2 regions of the Paenibacillus sp. FSL H8-0261 genome follow, and region 1 is predicted to be linked to the other one. Evidence: riboswitches for the same ligand, from Rfam matches in the RefSeq annotation. Region 1 holds a riboswitch; the other holds the start of a gene.
The links. Region 1 has a riboswitch for glycine ahead of gcvT (glycine cleavage system aminomethyltransferase GcvT). Riboswitches for the same ligand answer to the same signal wherever they lie in the genome.
Positions count from the first base shown of each region.

Region 2: it holds a riboswitch for glycine, as region 1 does, so the genes downstream of both, MHI27_RS30420 (amino acid permease) here and gcvT (glycine cleavage system aminomethyltransferase GcvT) in region 1, are expected to answer to the same signal.

Region 1 is NZ_CP150297.1:6,327,967-6,338,628, reverse strand. Features, by position in the region: gene MHI27_RS28345 (hypothetical protein) at 130-603, opposite strand; gene MHI27_RS28340 (LuxR C-terminal-related transcriptional regulator) at 916-1,707, shown strand; gene gcvPB (aminomethyl-transferring glycine dehydrogenase subunit GcvPB) at 1,826-3,286, opposite strand; gene gcvPA (aminomethyl-transferring glycine dehydrogenase subunit GcvPA) at 3,283-4,635, opposite strand; gene gcvT (glycine cleavage system aminomethyltransferase GcvT) at 4,742-5,854, opposite strand; glycine riboswitch at 6,040-6,138, opposite strand; gene gcvH (glycine cleavage system protein GcvH) at 6,318-6,710, shown strand; gene MHI27_RS28315 (flagellar motor protein MotB) at 7,165-8,001, opposite strand; gene MHI27_RS28310 (flagellar motor protein) at 7,998-8,780, opposite strand; gene uvrB (excinuclease ABC subunit UvrB) at 9,058-10,662, shown strand, end outside.
Region 2 is NZ_CP150297.1:6,826,677-6,837,338, forward strand. Features, by position in the region: gene MHI27_RS30400 (metallophosphoesterase) at 1-408, shown strand, start outside; gene MHI27_RS30405 (TetR-like C-terminal domain-containing protein) at 582-1,136, opposite strand; gene MHI27_RS30410 (DHA2 family efflux MFS transporter permease subunit) at 1,303-2,766, shown strand; gene MHI27_RS30415 (helix-turn-helix domain-containing protein) at 2,845-3,297, opposite strand; gene MHI27_RS30420 (amino acid permease) at 3,436-4,794, opposite strand; glycine riboswitch at 4,928-5,008, opposite strand; gene adhP (alcohol dehydrogenase AdhP) at 5,206-6,222, shown strand; gene MHI27_RS30430 (alpha/beta fold hydrolase) at 6,372-7,223, shown strand; gene MHI27_RS30435 (hypothetical protein) at 7,428-7,562, shown strand; gene MHI27_RS30440 (hypothetical protein) at 7,579-7,746, shown strand; gene MHI27_RS30445 (effector binding domain-containing protein) at 7,907-8,761, opposite strand; gene rlmH (23S rRNA (pseudouridine(1915)-N(3))-methyltransferase RlmH) at 8,852-9,331, opposite strand; gene MHI27_RS30455 (ArsR/SmtB family transcription factor) at 9,463-9,813, opposite strand; gene MHI27_RS30460 (MFS transporter) at 9,954-10,662, shown strand, end outside.

The DNA of each region.
Region 1 (10,662 bases):
GTTCCTAATACAGTAATTGTAGTATCTTGAAAGGTATCGATATAATAAATAAAACTCAAGATAGTGAAAATTAATGTGATACTAAAACAGAAAATCACTATTTTTTTTTTCATAGCCGGCTCCTCATTTTTATAAAATAGATGGATTTACACCTACATAAATGTCAATAATCATTTTTTCTAAGGAAGCTTCAGAGTTATCTGAAGTGTACACATTATAAAATGCTGTGATTTGTTGAAGTCCCTTATCTGATATGTACTTTATAATAGATTCATATGTACTTTCTACTCCAACAGGGTTCCCCATGAATCTGCAGGATAGGGCATTAACTAAGTGGAAAATTTTTTTGTGTTTATAAGTTTGATCTGATGGAAAAGGCTTATTGAGAGGAATCATAATCTCCATGTCCATTAAATATTCCCCATTAACAATCTCCGCCGAGAATGTGCTCGTAATAAGGGGTCCTGCTTTCACTGCTTGATATTTTTCTATTATTTTTGCAGTTTGAGCTATTTCTATTTGTAATTCTTCTTGATTCATCTTCTTTCTAACGGAAAGGACATTTTCAAGCAAAATTTCTTGATTTTTTTGAATTTCAAACAATTCAGCACCTCCTAAAAAAGATCATAACTATGTGAATTTTCACAAACCTATCGTAATTGTTAAACTCCCTGATGAGTGGATTAATAACTTTATAGTAACTAGAATATCTATTAAGATACATATCCCTCAGTACATATTCCCTTTTGAGTTAATCTGTGCTAAAATATATTTTTTTTACAATAAATCCACTTTATTTAACAATTTTTTATCTTTTTGATCTAACACAAACCTGACGACTTATGTCATTGTTTTCTTTTGAATGGAGTGTTATGCTCTGTTTAATTAATACCATAAGTTGGGAGAATGGTTTGTTTGGATATTCTTGAATGTGAACGAGCTTGGTTTACGGTAGATGATGTAGATAAAAAATCTAATAATTCCTTGTGTGAATTTTGCCAACCTTGGAGTAACCTCAAAACAGAAAAATCCTTTTCTATAGAAGAGCTGGTTCCCTACGAGGTATTGGTTGAAGTACTACATTCAGAATTGGCGAAAGTAACGGAATTTCTCTTATTGCCCTTTGTTTTTTTCTTAACAGATCAAGCCGGCAATATTATTAATATTGTTAGTCCTTTCGAAGCGTTTCAGAAGAAAGTAGATCATTTTGGAATTAGGAGTGGAACTAACCTTTCGAAGCAATTCTCTGGAGTAAATGCAGTTTCACTAGCGATGGAGGTTAAATCAATTGCAGTAGTGCGTGGAGAAGAGCATAGTATGCCAATGTTTAAAGAGTGGAATTGTGTATGCGCTCCTATAATGATAAATGGTTGTATATATGGATATATCGACATTTCATTTGAAGCCGAGAGGCAAATTGGCTTTTCGATTCTCTTTATTAAACAATTATCCGAAAAGATTGTTCTGAAGTTGAAGGAACGAAGCCCAAAGTTAATTGAGTACAGATTTCAGGAAAAGTGTGATTCGTATCGATTATCGCCCAGAGAAAGGGAGGTAGCGTATCACTGGTCACTAAGAAAAGGTGCGTTGCAAATTTCCAATGACCTTAATGTGAAAGAGGGGACTGTGCGGAATATCGTTAAGAGTATTTATAGTAAGATGGATATCAGCGAGAGATGGGAATTGATAGAAATACTTAAGTTGTAAATTTTGATGATAATCATCAAAATACTCGTTTGTACATAAGATATAAAAGCCATCCTCCGAAATTAATCAACAACGGAGGATGGCTTTTATCTGTCTAGAACATTTTTTTGATAAGTACTTAACCGCAAGAACAATTCAATACCGGCTTACGCGCAGCCTGTGTCTCATCCAATCGGCTAATTTCTGTGGTATGAGGTGCGTTGATTACGATTTCCGGTGTCTCCTGCGCTTCTTTTGCGATCTGGATCATCGTATTAATGAAGCCGTCGAGCGTTTCTTTACTTTCCGTTTCCGTCGGCTCGATCATCATACATTCCTCAACAGTCAGAGGGAAGTACACGGTTGGCGGGTGGTAGCCGAAGTCGAGTAATCGTTTAGCAACGTCTAAGGTGCGCACACCATACTGCTTGAGGTTTTTGCCGGACATTACGAATTCATGTTTACATACGCCCGGATATGGGATTTCAAAATACGGCGCCAGACGGTGCATCATATAGTTCGCATTCAGCACGGCATTTTCGGATACCTCACGCAGTCCGTCTGGACCATAGGTGCGGATATAGGCGTAGGCACGAACGAGAATACCAAAGTTGCCGTAAAAAGCTTTCACGCGTCCAATCGATTCAGGTCCGCCGAAGTCGAGTGAGAAGCTGCTATCTTCGTTTTTCACCACAGTTGGTTGTGGTAGGAACGGAATCAAGATGGATTTTACACCGACAGGTCCGGCTCCAGGGCCACCTCCGCCATGCGGGGTGCTCATTGTCTTATGCAAGTTCAGATGCACAACGTCAAAGCCCATGTCGCCAGGGCGGGTAATACCCATAATGGCATTGGAGTTGGCTCCATCGTAATAGAGTAAGCCGCCTGCTTCGTGCACGATCTCAGCAATTTCGACGATTTGGGTCTCAAACAAGCCGAGTGTGCTTGGATTGGTCAGCATCAATGCGGCTGTGTCACTGCCAACAGCTGCTTTGAGTGCTTCAAGATCAACCATCCCTTTATCTGTGGAAGGGATCGTAATCGTTTCAAGTCCTGCTGCTGAAGCACTAGCAGGATTGGTGCCGTGTGAGGAATCCGGCACGATAACCTTCGTGCGGGTCTCGCCGCGGCTTTCATGGTAGGCGCGGATCATCATGAGGCCGGTCCATTCACCATGAGCACCTGCGGCAGGCTGTAAAGATACAGCATCCATGCCGGTTAGTGCGGATAAGTCATTTTGCAGGGTATACATTAATTCCAGTGCACCTTGAATGCTTTCTTCTGGCTGGTAAGGGTGGATCTTAGCTAGGCCTACGATGCGGGCAACATCTTCGTTAATCTTCGGATTGTATTTCATCGTGCATGAACCGAGTGGATAGAAGCCGTTATCTACACCAAAGTTACGGCGTGACAAGGAAGTGTAGTGGCGAATGACATCCACTTCCGATACTTCTGGAAGCACGACGGGTTCGCTACGGAGTAAACCTGATGGAATCAGAGATTCTAAGCTTTCTTCCTGCGGCACATCGCATAGTGGCAAAGAATAGGCCGAACGGCCGGGACGGCTTAATTCAAAAATTAGACTTTGCTCCGGTTTCATAAACAGCCCTCCAGTGCGCTAGCGAATTGGTCGATTTCGTTTTTGCTTCTTTTTTCCGTAACGGCTACCAGCATATGTCCAGCAAGTTCAGGATAATCACGGCCCAGATCATAACCGCCTAGATAACCTTCCTTCAGCAGCTTCGAATTAATTGCACTTACGCTGCTTCCTTCCGGAAGCTTCACGACAAACTCGTTAAAGAATGGGGAGGAGAAGGTGAGTTCAGCACCTGTTAGTTCGCTTAGTTTATTAGCGGCGTAATGGCTTTTACGAATGTTCAGCTCGCCTACTTCACGCATCCCTTCTTTACCCATTACGGACAGGTAGACGGATGCGCAGAGTGTGAGCAGCGCCTGATTGGAGCAAATATTCGATGTCGCTTTTTCACGACGGATATGCTGTTCACGAGCTTGGAGTGTCAGAACGAAGCCGCGTTTACCGTTACGGTCAACAGTTTGACCAACGATACGACCTGGCATGCGGCGCATTAAATGCTCTGCTACAGCGAAGAATCCACAGGTTGGACCGCCGAGGGAAGCGGGAATACCGAGTGGCTGAGCGTCACCAACTACGATGTCGGCTCCGAGCTTACCTGGTGTTTCTAGTACGCCAAGAGCGATCGGATTTGCACTGACGACGAACAACCCTTTAACAGCATGGATCAGCGGCTCAACCGAGCTAAGATCTTCGATGCTGCCAAAGAAGTTAGGCGATTGCATCAGTACTGCAGCCGTATCACCATCAATGGCCTCAGCAAGCTTAGCCTGATCGGTAACACCGTCTCTATAGTCAATCTCCACTACCTCAAGACCCCAAGCATTAGCTGATGTGCGTAACACTTGGCGCGCTTCAGGATGAACGGTGCGGGAGACAATTAATTTTTTGCGTTTGGTGGCACCAGCTGCGAGGACTGCTGCTTCGGATAATGCGGTTGCGCCATCATACATACTGGCATTGGCAACTTTCATACCGGTTAGTTCGCAAATGTAGGATTGGAATTCGAAGATCGCTTGCAGTTCGCCTTGGCTGATCTCCGGTTGATAAGGGGTGTAAGCAGTGTAGAATTCTGAACGGGAAATGACATGGTTGATCACTACAGGGATGTGATGGTCGTATAGTCCGGCGCCGAGGAAGCTGGCGTGCGAATCGAAGTCAGCATTGCGGTCAGCGAGACCTTTCATGTGACGTAGCAGGGCGTACTCATCGAGTGGTTCAGACATCGGCATAGTGCCTTGATAACGGACGGCTTCAGGGATATCGGAGAACAGCTCATCTATGGACTGAATCCCGACGGTTTCCATCATCTCTACGCGGTCCTGTGCTGTCATGGGCAGATAACGGTGCTTCATTAAGGTTTCACTCCTTGGCTTTTTTAAAATATAAGAAAGTACAATTTTCACGTTATACTTTATCCTTCTATTTCTCGCTTAAAAGTTCACCGTCCTAATATGGACGCTAAAGGCGTTTATACTTGTAAAAAGGGGCCTTAATCACGACAGCCTTAAGCTGCTTGCCGCGTATCTCTACGAAAACCTCTGTGCCTATTTCACTGTAAGCTGTATCAAGCAAAGCTAATCCCAGGTTGCGTTTCAGCGTTGGAGATTGGGTTCCGGTTGTGACCTCTCCGATTTTGATGCCGTCCGCATAGACTGGGTAATGGGAGCGCGGAATGCCTCGATCAATCATTTCTAGACCGACAAGACGGCGGGGAAGACCGGCTTCTTTTTGCTGTATCAACGCATCGCGTCCGATGAAGTCCGCTTTGTCCAGCTTCACGAAGAACTGTACTCCAGCTTCAAGAGGCGTGATGTCAGCCGACAGCTCCTGACCGTACAGTGGCAATTTTGCCTCGAAACGAAGCGTATCCCGTGCGCCCAGTCCAGCAGGTGTTAATCCGTGAGGAGAGCCAGCTGCGAGAAGGCCGTTCCATAACGTTGCTGCCCCATCCAGCGAAGCGTAAATTTCGAAGCCATCTTCACCGGTATAACCCGTACGGGAGATCAGTACTTCTACACCGCAGACGGTTGCGCGTTCGATGAAGTGGAAAGGCTTGAGCGTTGAGATCGGTGCATCAGTAACTTCTGCGAGTATGGTCTCTGCCAGCGGACCTTGCAAGGCGAGCAAAAGCGTCTCGTCAGAGACATTAGTGAGTGTGACTTCACCGAATTCAGAGGTCAGATGCTCTTGCAGCCACTGGAAGTCCTTATCGATGTTGGAGGCATTTACAACGAGCATATAACGGCCTTCACTTAGTCGATACACGAGCAAATCGTCGACCACACCGCCGTTTGGATAACAGAGCAGCGTATATTGTGCCGCACCATCGGTAAGGCGGCTGACATCGTTGGTCGTCATTTTTTGTAAAAAGGCTTCAGCGCCGCTTCCGATCACGATGAATTCACCCATATGCGATACATCGAACAGTCCAGCCTGCTGGCGAACAGCCTCATGCTCCTTCACGATACCTGTAAACTGTACTGGCAGCTCCCAGCCGCCAAAATCAATGCACCTGGACTCCGCATAAGCGGAATAGAGATCATAAAAAGGCGTTCTTTTCAAAGCATCCATGTCGTCACTCCCCTAGTCTGATTACATACGAAAAAAAGGACAGGCAGAAGCAATCATGCATAAATGCACTAATCGCTTTCTGCTCTGTCCTTTGTACCTGAGAGTTACCCTGCGTAACTAACATGCAAGTTTCCCCGTTGGTGACCTGACGCACTCAGCCTCGCGTCTGATGCTCTCCAGAGGTACGTCCGACAAAGGTCCTTTTGCCTGAGAGATTCACCCCTGTTAGGGCTTACTCCTTCGGCGCCGTCTTCAAGTGAGACAGTCTCTCCCTATGCCATCATCCGCAACTGTATTTGTTTCTTATGTCTCCATTAAACGGGTATAGGAGGGCGCTGTCAACAAGAAAAAGTCAAAAAAACGACAAATTTATTTTACTGTTAGTAATATTGACATTATGCTCCGCGATCACTTAGGCTATAACTAAATTTAGAATTCCAATTTGGAAATGAGGCGGCTTGAAATGAGTGAAGTTTTAGATAACCTTCTTTACAGCGAAGAGCATGAGTGGGCACAGCAAGTGGAAGGACGCGTAGTACGTGTTGGGATTACGGATCATGCTCAGCATTTGTTAGGCGATATCGTATTTGTGGAATTTCCTGAAGTGGGTTCGGCCATTTCAGCTGGCGACAGCGTAGGCAGTATCGAATCCGTTAAGACCGTATCGGAACTCTATTCACCCGTCTCAGGGACGGTTACCAAGATTAATGACGGATTAGAAGCTAGTCCGGAGCTGATTAATGATAAGCCGTATGGTGAAGGTTGGATTTTTGAAATTGAAGTGGACGGAGAGTATGCTGATGCTGTAAAAGGACTGCTAGATGCAGCTGGATATCGTGCATTGGTAGGGGAGTAATTCTAATTTTTTTCTGAATATTAATTTCACCGAATGTGATATTTATAGCAGCAAGTTTCCGTTTTTGGGGACTTGCTGTTTGGTGTTTTTATATAGATAGTGGTGGTGATTTTTGAGTTAAATCCTGGGACTCTTTGGAATTATGGGATTTTATTTAAAAGCGAATCTACTGATTGTGGAATTAGGGAAAACCTCCTTATTTTAGACGAATATAGCGTACACAAAGGGTTTTAGGGAATTCCTCCCTAAAATTTCGGTGAAAAGCGCTATTTCTGACTAAATAGGGTATTAATCAGGGAGGAATTCTCTAATTCTGCGCCTGGACAAGGGAATAGGCAGATAATCAGGGAGTATTTCCGTAATAAATAGTGGTGAGCCCATTTGGGTATGTTGATAAGCAGATTCGCTCCCGCACAGGCCTAGCTATTGTAACTAGCTCTGAGTAAAACATTTTTTAGGCACCCTCTTGAAGTTGACGAAGCACAATGATCTCTACACGGCGGTTCTTTTGCTGCCCTGCTGCCGATGTATTATCCGCGGTGGGCTGGGTATCAGCATAACCTGCGTATTGAAAATTGTCGGGATTCAATCCCTCCCGATCTAAGAAAAAGCGAAGCACTGACAGCGCACGAGCACCAGACAGCTCCCAGTTGTCGTTATAGTGAGAAGCCGAAGATACTGGCGTATTGTCGGTATGTCCTTCAATGCTGATCTTTGCGCCGATATCGCTGAACAAGCCAGATAACTGCTGAAGAGCAGGCAGGGCTGGAGACTTCAGGTCTGCCTTACCTATATCGAAGAGAAAACGGTCACTTAGTGTGATTTCTATCCCCTGCGGTTTGTCGGCAACAAAAATTTGTTCTCCGAGATTATTTTCCTCTACATAGTTCGTAATCACACCCATTAATTCAGCAAGTTTAGCCTCTTGTTCTCGAAAAGCAAGTTCACGTGCCGAAGGTGTTTCGTTCTCCGTTTGTTCAGCAGATCCATCATTCGTTCTCGCAGTTGCAGCTGCATTCCCATTCCCGTCTGTACTTTCCGGTTTGTTCTCAATTGATTTCCCAGCATCTAAAATGCCGTTCCCACCCTCAAGGACAGTGCTGCCAGATTTGAAGGTCTCGGATAACGAGCCTGTCACGATGTTATATTTGTCAGTATCCAGGCTGCTCATCGCATACAATATAACGAAAAAAATAAGTAAAAGTGTAATTAGATCAGCATAAGTAATCATCCAACGGTCGTGGCTTTCCCGAGTCTCTACACGCCGCTTGCGCCGGTCTCTTTGTCTCATAGAAGACCTCTAGTTTCCGCACGGTCATTCGTGTCCGTGTCTGAGATGAATGAGTTCAGTTTTTTACGCACCAGCAAGGGGTGATCCCCGTTCTGCAAAGAAAGAATGCCGACGAGCAGCATTTCCATACTATGTAGCTGGCTTTGACTGCGGGATTTGATTTTGGAAGCGATGGGTAAAAATATTAAATTAGCGATGGCAACACCGTACAGTGTTGCGGTAAATGCCACTGCGATAGATGTGCCCAGATTTGACGGATCTGTAAGGTTGCCAAGTACACGGATGAGACCCATCACCGTCCCGATAATTCCCATCGTTGGTGCATATCCACCTGCAGCTTCAAAAATCTTAGCATAGTTATCATGCTTCAATTCTTTAGCATCCATTTCTAATTCAAGGATCTGTCTTACCTGCTCAGGATCAGTGCCGTCGACAATAAGAAGTAGACCTTCACGTGTAAAAGGGTCCGGATGTTCTTCAGCTTGTTTTTCTAACATTAGAACGCCGCCGCGACGGGCCACGGTTGCCATTGCAATAAGTTCTTCTGCTTTTTCTACATCACGATCAGGGTTGCTACCGAAAGCCATGCGTAATGCTGTTGGAATGGAGCGCAGCTTAGATGCCGGGAAACTGATCATAACGGCGGCAAACGTACCCCCGAACACAATCAAAGCTGCATTAAGCTGCAGCAGTCCTGAGAGGCTTCCGCCTTCCCAGAGATAGCCGCCGATTAACGCAGCCAGTCCAGCCAATAGGCCGATTATTGAGGTAATATCCATGCTTCAAGCTCCTAACATTTCTATGTATTATGGTTTGCAACGATCTAGTCAACACTGTATAATGAACGGGAACACATATTCTTATCTTCCATATTTTTTAATTATAAGAAAGTATAAGTTTCACGTTATACTTTAATCCTTATAATTCTCGCACAAACGCTTAACGTCTTTTAGAGACGCCAAAGGCGTTTTAGCTTGCCATCGTATGGAGAGAGAACATTCAGACAACAATTATAATATATTAATCTAGTTTAGACGATAGAGGGGAGACGGGCAAATGAGTGATATTGTCGTCAGTACAAAGACTTTTGAATTGGAGTCCGAGTATACACCCCAGGGCGATCAGCCTCATGCCATAGAGGAATTACTACAAGGCATCCGGCAGGGCAAGAAGCACCAGACGCTGCTGGGCGCGACGGGTACGGGGAAGACGTTTACCGTTGCACAAGTTATTTCCAAATTAAACCGCCCGACGTTAGTTATTGCGCACAATAAGACTTTGGCTGCCCAACTGGCGAGTGAGTTTAAGGAGTTTTTTCCGCATAATTCGGTAGACTATTTCGTCAGCTACTACGACTATTACCAACCAGAGGCGTATATTCCCTCCTCCGATACTTATATTGAGAAAGACTCCAGTATTAATGAAGAGATTGATAAATTGCGCCACTCCGCAACGAGCTCCTTGTTCGAACGGCGTGACGTTATTATTGTGGCGAGTGTGTCTTGTATTTACGGTCTCGGTTCGCCGATGGAATACGGAAGCTTGCTTTTGTCCTTGCGGGTAGGGATGGAGAAGCCTCGAAATGAGATTTTGAGCAGGTTAGTGGATATCCAGTACCAGCGTAATGATATCAATTTTGTACGCGGAACCTTTCGTGTACGTGGTGATGTGGTTGAGATTTTCCCGGCATCTCAGGGTGAGCATGCCATTCGGGTCGAATTGTTCGGTGATGAAATTGAGCGAATCACTGAAATTGATGTACTGACGGGTGAACTGATCGGGGAGCGCGATCATGTCGCTATTTTTCCGGCGTCTCACTTTGTTACCAAGGAAGAAACGATGCGGGTGGCACTGGTCAACATTGAAAAAGAGCTGGAAGACCGCTTAACGGTTCTTCGTGACGCAGGAAAGCTTCTTGAAGCTCAGCGTTTGGAACAACGGACACGTTATGATATTGAGATGATGAAAGAAGTGGGCTTCTGTTCTGGGATTGAGAACTATTCCGGACCGCTCACCTTCCGTGAACCAGGGGCAACACCGTATACATTAATGGATTATTTTCCGGATGATATGCTGATCGTTATTGACGAGTCCCATGTAACGCTTCCGCAGATTCGGGCGATGTATAACGGTGACCGGGCGCGTAAGACGGTACTGGTAGAGCATGGTTTCCGGTTGCCGTCTGCGCTGGATAACCGTCCACTCCAGTTCGAGGAATTCGAAGAAAAGGTGAAGCAGATCGTATATGTTTCAGCGACACCTGGACCCTATGAAATGGAGCACTGCGACACCATGGTGCAGCAGATTATCCGGCCTACAGGTCTTTTGGATCCGATCATTGAGGTTCGTCCTACAGAGGGACAAATCGATGACTTGATTAGTGAAATTCGTGATCGGGTGGAACGAGACGAACGTGTACTCGTCACAACGTTGACGAAGAAGATGTCGGAGGATCTGACGGATTACTTTAAGGAAATTGGGATTAAGGTTCGTTATATGCACTCTGATATCAAAACGCTGGAGCGGATGGCGATCTTACGTGATCTTCGTCTTGGTACATTTCATGTTTTAGTAGGGATTAACCTGCTAAGAGAAGGTCTCGACCTCCCGGAAGTATCGCTGGTCGCTATTCTCGATGCTGATAAAGAGGGCTTCCTTCGT
Region 2 (10,662 bases), 500 kb from region 1:
AATATTAAACTTCTAAATGATGAGCATGTCGTTATTGATAATCAATTCGTTGTAGTTGGCAGGAGAGATTCATCACCGATTGGTGATCAAGGAAATGCTAGAGCAGTTACTTCTGAAGTGATGGGTAACATTGATACAACTATGCCCGTTATCGTAATGGATCATCAACCCACGAATATGATTCAGTACGGAGATGACGTCGATTTGATACTTAGCGGACATACGCATCAAGGACAAGTATTTCCTGCAAATCTAATCACCAATGCTATGTTCACAGTAGATTACGGACACTATCAGAAGAATTTAGACAGTCCTCAAGTTATTGTTACATCAGGTGTGGGTACCTGGGGACCGCCATTACGCATTGGTACGAACAGTGAGATAGCACAAATTAAAGTTGATTTTTAATAGCATGATTTTAAAAAAAGCGGACAGCCTTTGGACGAGAATTAGCGTCCTAGACTGCCGCTTTTTATAGTTTTACCTAAGGTTGGTGCGGAGAATATCCGTTATCTTGAAATTTGTCTCTCTACATCATACAACGGTTTTTACCCATATCCTCCTGTAGCATAGTCTAGCGATTATAAATACCTTCTTTTATACATCAAGGTAATTTGGCCTGCTATGTATTCCGCACTATATTGGCTGCCATCCTTAATCCACCACATAATAATCCCTAATAGTGATGCTGCAATAATATCAAGGGAGACAACCTCCTTAGTGGAATCTATGTTTCTCACGTTTCTTCGCTTTTCGATAGTATTTTTTAATAGGTTGGTTAATTGGTTTTTGAAGCCTTTGTGCTCTACCAATACAGCAAAGATTTGCCGGTATTCATAAAAATAACTTAAAAATGTGACCAACTGCTCCTGCTCGATACTGCTCTTCACTTGTAATAACGGTTCCACCTTCATGGACAGGTCATCAAAGATTTCATGTACGATCTGGCGCAATAAATCGTTAATATCCTCATAATGCAAATAAAACGTTGCACGATTCAGCTCAGCACGGTTGGCGATTTTTTGGACAGTCAATTGAGAAATCTCCACATTCTCGGCCAATAATGAAAAAACAGCATTTTTCAGCATCTTTTTTGAGCGAATGGCTCGTGGATCAACTCTTTTATGTTCGGACATTTCATCCCTCTATTATCGTTTATATAGTATTTCATCAACTAATTTACCCATTCTGTCGATTAGTCGACATTTTCAATAAAATTGCAAATAGGAATACCGTTTAAATGCTGATATGATTTATTTTATCGACACTGTGTCGAAAAAGCAATGAAGAGAGGCCTGCACCATGCAAGAAGATATTAAGGAAATAAATAAAGGAATCCTACTAACCATTCTAATTTTTGGTTGTTTCTTATCTACACTCAATCAGACGCTTTTAAATGTCGCCTTAAGTAGTCTGATGGATGTATTTGATGTCACGGCAACAACTGTACAATGGATTTCAACGGGTTTTATGCTGGTCAACGGGATATTGATTCCGATTACAGCCTATTTAATGAAACGTTTTACAACACGTCAATTATTTCTAAGTGCCATGTCATTTTTATTAATTGGCTCAATCATTTGTGCAGCAGCGCCGAGCTTTAGTCTACTCTTAGTCGGACGGATGATCCAAGCTGCAGGTGCCGGTATTATAATGCCGCTCATGATGAGCGTTGTGCTCGCTATTTTCCCTGTTGAAAAACGCGGCAGTGCTATGGGACTGCTTGGACTGGCGATGATATTTGCTCCTGCTATTGGGCCGACGCTTGCGGGATTTATTGTTGAATATCACTCTTGGCGCTGGTTATTTATCGGCCTCATTCCACTCGTCATCATTGTTATAGCGTTGGCATTCAAGTATTTAGTGAATGTATCCGAGACGTCTAAGTCTAAGCTTGATGTAGTAAGTGTTCTTTTATCGACCGTTGGATTTGGCTTAATTTTATACGGCTTCAGTAGTGCAGGCAGTAAAGGCTGGGACGATGTAATAGTAATTCTGACCTTAGGGATCGGGATCGCTGTTACGGCCGTATTCTGTCTTCGACAAATCAAGTCTGATGATCCACTGCTGAACCTGTCTGTCTTCAAAAATAAAGTTTTTACGATGACTTCTCTTATTAACGTATTAATCACGATGATGATGTACGCAGATATGATTCTATTGCCTATTTATCTGCAGAATGGCCGTGGCTTTACAGCATTTGATGCAGGACTACTATTGCTGCCAGGGGCGCTCGTAAATGCGTTCATGTCACCCGTCACCGGTAAATTATACGACCGTTTTGGTGCTAAACCACTGTTCATTATTGGTTTACTGTTTATTATTCCATCTATGTGGGCGGTAACTGATCTATCTGAATCTACAACGTATATGTATCTAATGATTCGTACCATTGGCCTGCGAATTGGATTAAGCTTCATCACTATGCCACTCAATACGGCTGGACTAAATGCACTGCCCAAACAACTCGGCACGCATGGTACAGCTGTGAACAATACCGTTCGCCAAATTGCCGGAGCCATCGGTACTGCTGTCGTAATTACGATTTATACAGTACAGGCAACAAGTCATGCGGCCACAGTGATGCAGAGCAACCCCTCTACTACTCCTGAGATCCTTAAATCCCTTGCATCCATTCTTGGGGCAAGTGACGCCTATTACTTTATGATGATTTTATCCGTCGCCGCGTTTGTTATAACATTATTTATGCCGATGAAGAGCAAGATCATGGTTGAAAAGAAAGCAAATCTAGTTAACAAGGAATAACCTTATAACGTGGAATGTAAAAAGGACAGCGATCAGCTGTCCTTTTACATTATTAATAGCTATTCCCGGCTCTTCGGCTTACTCTTGTTTATATTTTTCTTTCAGGATGCTGGAGCCGATTCCCCCGCTAACCATTAAAATCAAAGAACCGAAGTTCCAAAAGAATGACCCGCCATTCAAGGTAATCTCTAGTGCCGTTACTTTGTTCAGAAAGAGAACACAGAGTTTAATCACTAATAGCACAATGCCTGCTATTACGAAGACATCAAATACAAACTTTAATTTCGGGTGAGCCAATTTCTTGCCTTCTTCTATCACCTTTTTGGTCAACTCCTCGTCACTCCTTAGTAACTCATCGATAGTTACCCCAAAAAGATCGCTTATTTTAATAATGATTTCAATGCTTGGGTAGTTTTGACCATTCTCCCATTTCGAAACCGACTGTCGGCTTACAAACAGCTTCTCGGCCAGTTCTTCTTGTGACCAACTTTTTTTATTTCTTTCCGCTTTTAACTTCTCCCCAAAGATCATAGCAGCAACTACCTTTCTGCAATTCATAAGCCTATATTGGATTAATCGTATGCAGAAGTAAAGAACGCTTTAGTTGCAGCCCCGCAACCCCAAGTTGCAGTTAACACTAGGCTTACCGCTAGTTGATGTTGACCTAACTCAGGCTTGATTACTTTTTCCTTTTTTGCTTCTAATCGAATACAGGATGAATAATAAAACAAACCATAATGGAGTACACAATAAAGCCGGGCGCGTCTCTCCAGCGAACAGCATGATGATCAGTATTCCAGCGAACAAGGTTAAGACAATATAATTAATAGCCGGTGTGAACGGTGCTTTGAATTTGGATTTCGCCTGTAAGTCTGGCCGGGTTTTCTTATACTTAATATGGCAGATAAGAACAATGCCCCACACCCATATAAAACAAATGGCGCTAATCGTTGTCACGATTCCAAAAGCCTGCTCCGGAATAAGTTTACTCAAAAGAGCACCCACAGATATAACAATTGTAGAAATGAATAACGAGTTACCTGGTACATGGTTTTTATTCAGTTTGCCCAAACGAGGTGACGCCTGGTTATTTCTACTCAAATTATAGAGAATTCGGCTGGTCGAGAACATCCCACTATTACAAGCGGAAGCGGCTGAAGTTAATACGACAAAATTAATAATCCCTGCGGCAATTGGAATCCCTACTAAAGTAAAGGTTTTTACAAAAGGACTCTCTGCCGGACTGAGCTCCGTCCAAGGGTTAATGCATAGCAGGACGAAAAGCGCACCAACATAGAAGAATAGAATCCGTAAAGGAATTTTATTAATCGCCGATGGGATATTTTTCTCCGGATCCGCTGTTTCCGCTGCCGACACCCCGACCAATTCCACACCCACGTAAGCAAATACAACCATTTGAAAAGAAAATAAGAAGCCTGATATGCCGTTCGGAAAAAATCCCCCATGCTCCCATAGGTTTCGTACCGTCACCGATCCTGCATCCGTCTTAAATCCAATGATCAGTAAAATGACCCCAAGACCAATCAAGGCGAGAATCGTAATTACCTTAATTAAAGCAAACCAAAATTCGAGTTCCCCGAAGCTCTTTACAGTTAATAGATTAAGTCCTAATAACACGACTAGACAGGCGATGGCAGGAACCCACTGCGGGATATCAAACCAGTACTGTACATATACGCCAACAGCAATGACATCAGCCATAGCCGTCATGATCCAGCAAAACCAATAGGTCCAACCGGTAATGAATGCGACCCGTGATCCAAGGTAGTCTTCAGCAATATCCGTAAACGATTGATAGCCCGCTTTAGATAATAGGAGTTCTCCCAGTGCTCTCATCACAAAAAACACAGCAATACCCACGATTAAATACGTGATCATAATGGATGGCCCTGCCTTCTCTATCGCCTTGCCTGACCCCAAGAATAATCCTGTACCAATGGTGCCGCCAATAGCAATAAGCTGAACATGCCGATTAGCCAGCTCTCTCTTTAATTCTGGTTGTGCCATACCTAGTTCCCCCTTGTGAGTACAATAAATTGGAATAAAAAAGAGAGATTGGATGTCATCCAATCTCCCAGATCGTAAGAATATCAAATAATATTCGCCCTACTGATGGCGATCAGCATGACAAATACATATCCAGTACTCTTCTGTCCTTTTGCCTGAGATTGTGAACCCTTCGGCGCCGCGGAATTTCCGCAGTCTCTCCAGAAGCTGCTCCAGCTAAAGTGTAATCCTTAGCCATCATAGCTCGTGAATTATGAAGTTGATAAAGCGGTAACGCAGTAAAGCTGTTCTGATATTCTAACATATTACTTGTGATGTGAGTGTTAATCAGTGATAAAAGTCTCAAGAATTTAAAGTTAGCCTCATGAACATACTACTTTTTGAAAAGCAAAAAACTAAAGGAGTATGCTAATGAAAGCCGCTATAGTAAAGAAATTCAAAGAAAAGTTAGAGATACAAGACGTACCTAAACCAAAACCCGGACACAAAGAAATCCTTGTCCATATTCAGGCGTGCGGAGTGTGTCATACTGATTTGCATGCTGCTCATGGCGATTGGCCCGTAAAACCGAAACTCCCTCTTATTCCCGGACATGAAGGCGTTGGGATCATTGAAGAAATAGGTGAAGGAGTTACACACTTAAAGGTAGGAGACCGAGTAGGAATTCCATGGCTGTACTCAGCCTGCGGTCATTGTGAGTATTGTCTTACAGGAAGAGAGACTCTTTGTCTCGATCAGCAAAATTCTGGATATTCCGTAGATGGTGGATATGCAGAATATTGTGTGGCAGCTGCCGATTATGTAGTGAAGGTTCCTGATAATCTAGGCTTCATCGAAGCGGCACCTTTATTTTGCGCTGGCGTTACGACCTACAAAGCTTTGAAAGTATCAGGTGTAAAGCCAGGTGAATGGGTAGCCATTTTCGGCGTCGGAGGATTGGGTCATCTTGGTGTACAATATGCAAAGGTGATGGGAATGAACGTAGTGGCCATCGACACGTCGGATGAAAAGATGGAGCTTGCCAAACAGCTTGGCGCAGACAAAACCCTAAACGCATTAAAAGAAGATGCCGCAGACTGGATTCAAAAAGAAATCGGTGGAGTACATGGTGTCGTTTGTACGGCGGTTGCGAAAAAAGCATTCGACCAAGCCTACCGGGCCATTCGTCGCGGCGGTACCTGCGTCATGGTTGGACTGCCTCCTGAATCCATGGATGTCCCGATCTTTGATACGGTATTAAACGGTACAAAGGTAGTCGGTTCGATTGTCGGCACTCGCAAAGATTTACAAGAAACATTACAATTCGCTGCAGAAGGAAAAATAAAAACCATTATTGAGACACGTAAATTAGAAGATATTAATGAGATCTACGATCTTATGTTAGAAGGCAAAATCAATGGTCGAATCGTCCTTGATATGACGAAATGATCAATAATAAAAAGTATGCTACCATAATATTTATTACAAGCCACAAAATCTGAGGTGATCGGAATGTTAGAACGTTCCATGGAGAATGTAATGGAATCCGTGAAGGGAAGGAGTGATGTGTAAAATAAAAATGAAAAAGGATGATAACAATGAATAAATACCAAACTATAAATAGCGATGGATTTGAACTGAATTATTGTGTAAAAGGAACTGGGAAACCTATTTTGGTGATAGGCAGCAGTGTTTATTATCCTCAATTATTCTCAGAAGATTTATATGATACATTTCAGTTTATTTTCCTTGATCATAGAGGATTTGTGAAGCCGCCCCGAACTCTGCAACCGGAAGATTATAGATTGGAGAAAGTATTAGATGATATAGAGACGGCAAGGCAAGATCTTAACTTAACAAATTTCATCTTATTAGGGCATTCAGGACATGCTTTCATGGCTTTGGAATATGCTAAAAAATATCCCTACCATGTCCAAAAAGTTGCCTTATTGAATTCAGCACCTACAAATAGCGGGGAAAGACAGCGTCAAAGTTTTGCATTTTTTAATGAGACAGCAAGTCCGGAGAGAAAAAGACAGTTCGAGATGGATATTGCTTTGTTAGAAAGCGACATTCAGAAAGATCCTGAACGGCGATTCGTTCACATGTGTATTCGGATGGGAGCCCAAAGCTTTTATGATTATACATTTGACGCAGCTTACATGTGGGAAGATGTATATACGAATATGCCAATTATCGATTATCTGTGGGGAGAAGCATTCGGAGAATTGAATCTTATACAATCACTCGCTAACTTCAACAAACCAGTATTTATCGGTTTAGGCAGGTATGATTATTTGGTAGCGCCTGTTTCACTTTGGAATTCTGTTAATGAAGCCTATAAGCACGTCAAAAAAGTGATCTTTGAGCATAGTGGTCACAATCCGATGTTTGAAGAACCTCGAACCTTTGACAAAGAGCTAAGCAAGTGGATTCTTGAGGGCAATTGAGGCTTTCCTTTGTATAACGAAAAACACTAAGTTGATTCTTAGTGTTTTTTTATTTCATGCTCGTTTCAGTTGAACCATACCTAAGTCGAACAGAGGATTATGATAGCGATTTAATATTTTATCGTATTATTCCTCACATGCACTAAGATTTCACAATGATAAGCTTAACATTGTATGCCTTATGATACTTTAGGAGGTAATATAATGAGCAAGTACGACGAAGCCATGAAGCTGCTGGAAGAACAAGTAGGTAACAAGGACGGCCTAATCTCTCTGTCCACCATCGCGCTGGAACCGGGGGGCCGATGGTATCGGTCAAAACCTGGGCTGGGTATGTGACGAGAAGAACGCGGAGATGATGACAAAGCTGCGCACAATTTTCGCCGAGTGGTATAACGAAGCCAATAACGACGAAGACCCTAACACATGCCTGCTGCGCATTCGCCTAACAAAGGGCCTGTGGAATGACGCCCATAAAGGGATCAGAAATGAGATTGATTTTGTCAATAAGACGGCAAATTAAGTGGTCACTTCCTTTTTTTTGGCCCTACTTATGATAAGGCTCACCGCGCTGTCTGTAACGGCAAGTTATAGGGCCATCCTTTGTGGGGATGACCCTTTATTAATCTAGATTTGTTCAGTTGTCATCTTTGTTAACGCCTACATTTCGCTCGCATAAGACGTTATTTTTTCTTCACCGGTATCCAGATTTCTCCTGAAACATTCCCATGCCGTGCCATTCCATAATACATTTCGAAACTAGGGCCCTCAACCTGTTCGTATTCAGATGTCGGAAACCACTCAGAATAGATTCGTTGCCATAGTTTTTGCATATCACATTGCGGCTCCGGGAAAATCGCCCACGTTAATGTTGGGACAGAAAGTTTTGTAAATCTCTCCGGAAGTTCAAGACCCTTAGGTAAATGATAACAGACCATGTATTTGAAAGATTCTTTAGTGTGATCGTAAAGGGCGGCGTGTAACATGGTGTCACCAAAACGTCCCAGTAAGTCGTTCATAAGATCAACGCTGCCATCATCATCACATTTTATACGGAATTGAGGAACTTCAGAGAACGCTGTTTTCTGCTCTGCATTTATAAATCCATATACTCCAAACATCTCAAAAGAACCTCTTTGCTCAATACGGTAATTCATTTCGACATCCCCTTTTATTGAAATATGAAAGGACATTCGAGGATAGGCTTTTAGAGAAACGCCTGTATCGCGCGCAGATGTCGGCATAATACCATGAAGATTCTTAAAGGCCCGTGCAAACGCCTCCGGCGAATCATATCCATATTTCATAGCTACATCAATAACCTTTGAGTCTGTTGTCTGCAGTTCGAATGCCGCCAATGTCAACCGTCGACGTCGAATGTACTCCGATAACGATACGCCAGTAATAAATGGAAACATTCTTTGAAAATGATAGGTAGAGCAACAGGCTCTCTGTGCTATTTCATCAAATGAAATAGTGTCCGCTAGATTTGTTTCGATATATTCCATGGCACTATTCATCCTGTCCAACCAATCCATCGTATTCCCTCCCTTCAAGGTAATTTTATCGGAAATAAAAAATGAATACCTTGCAATTTCTGCACGAAAAAGTCAGCAAAAAACTTGCCCTTATTTATGATACGGTTCCCCCCGATTTATCTTCACCGCGCGATAAATCTGCTCCACCAGCACCAGGCGCATGAGCTGATGGGGCAGCGTCATGCGCCCGAAGCTCATGCGCTGCTGCGCGCGGCGCATGACCTCATCGGAGAGCCCGTGGCTCCCTCCGATGACGAACACGACATGGCTCGTCCCATAGGTGCCGAGCCGGTCAATTTCTGCGGCAAGCTCTTCCGAGCTCCACAGCTTGCCGTCAATCGCGAGCGCAATGACATGCGCCTCGCTCTTTATGTGCGCGAGGATGCGTTCCCCCTCGCGCGCCTTAACAATACCGACCTCTGCTTCGCTTAGAGAGTCGGGTGCTTTTTCATCTGCCACCTCAATCACCTGAAATTTCAGGTACGGTGTCAGCCGTTTAGCATACTCCGCGATGCCATTGATCAAGTACTTTTCCTTCAATTTTCCTACGCCAATAATTTGAATAAGCATAAGTGCCTCCTGTTATAGTCCTCTATTGAAATAGCAAAAGGACGCGCACTGGGCGTCCCTTGTAGTTTTAGTAAGTAGCTTCCTAATCTTTCGCATTCCTTAAACGTCCTATTCTTCAGACAATCCATCCCCTACTTACTCTCCTCCCGCTCCTCCATCGCAAAATCCGGCTTTTCCCCAGCTTCGTAAGCACTCAATATAGAATCCAGCAAACCTGGGAACCTTGCGTTAAGATCCTCCGTCCGCAACGACAGTATGCGCTGGGTTCCTTGCACCCGCGTAAACACAACCCCTGACTCGCGCAGCGTACGGGCATGGTGAGACATGGTGGATTTGGCGATCGGAACGTTGAAGGCGTTGCAAGCCTGTTCTCCATTTCTATGAATATCCGATACGATATGGAGGCGAATCGGATCGCTGAGCGCATACAATACGGAAGCAAGCTGAATGTCCTTGCGGTCTGGATGAAATAGTATTTTCATGGATGATTATCCCCTTTGTCCTACTTTTAATGCGAAAAAATATTGGTGCTCCTAATTGCATTTTATATCAACGCATGCTATATTTCAATTGTTCGTAAGTAATCGAACTATTAAACAATAATAAAAGGAGTGCTTCGCACATGACTTCTGTAAATAACCTTTCCGCGAATGCGGATCATGAAGCCTCCGCTCCGGAAGCGACTCTTCCACGGGAAGGCCTGCTGACTCTGCTGTTCAGCATCGCTGTGGTTCTCGTCATCATGAATACAGCCATGTTCAATCTGGCACTGCCTGATGTAACCGAAGCCTTCGGCATTTCAGCCGCATCCGCTTCTTGGATTGTTACCGGGTATTCCATTATGTTTTCGATTGCCTCAATCACGTACAGCCGGCTCTCTGATTTTCTGCCGATCCGCCGCCTGCTGGTGATAGGCTTGTTGACGCTAGGCTTTGCGGCTGTGGCCGGCTTCTTCAGCACCAACTTTATCTTTCTGCTTATCGTGCGCATTCTACAGGCGTCGGGCGCGGGCGCAGTAATGTCCTTATCTCTTGTTCTGTTTACCCGCTATGTCCCGCAAGCCCGTCGCGGCAAAGCGATGGCGACGATTATGTCAGCCGTTTCACTCGGCCTAGGCCTTGGTCCGGTCGCGGGCGGAGCCATCGTCGAATATCTCGGCTGGATCTGGTTGTTCGCTGTAACGGCAGCTATTTTGCTTCTCGTACCGTTGTTCCTTATCCTGTTGCCTAAAGAGGTGCCCACCCGCGGCTCCTTTGATGTGCTTGGTGGGCTGCTCTTGGGCGTCGGCACCACCGGTCTACTGCTGTTCCTGACTAGTGGGCTGTGGGTGG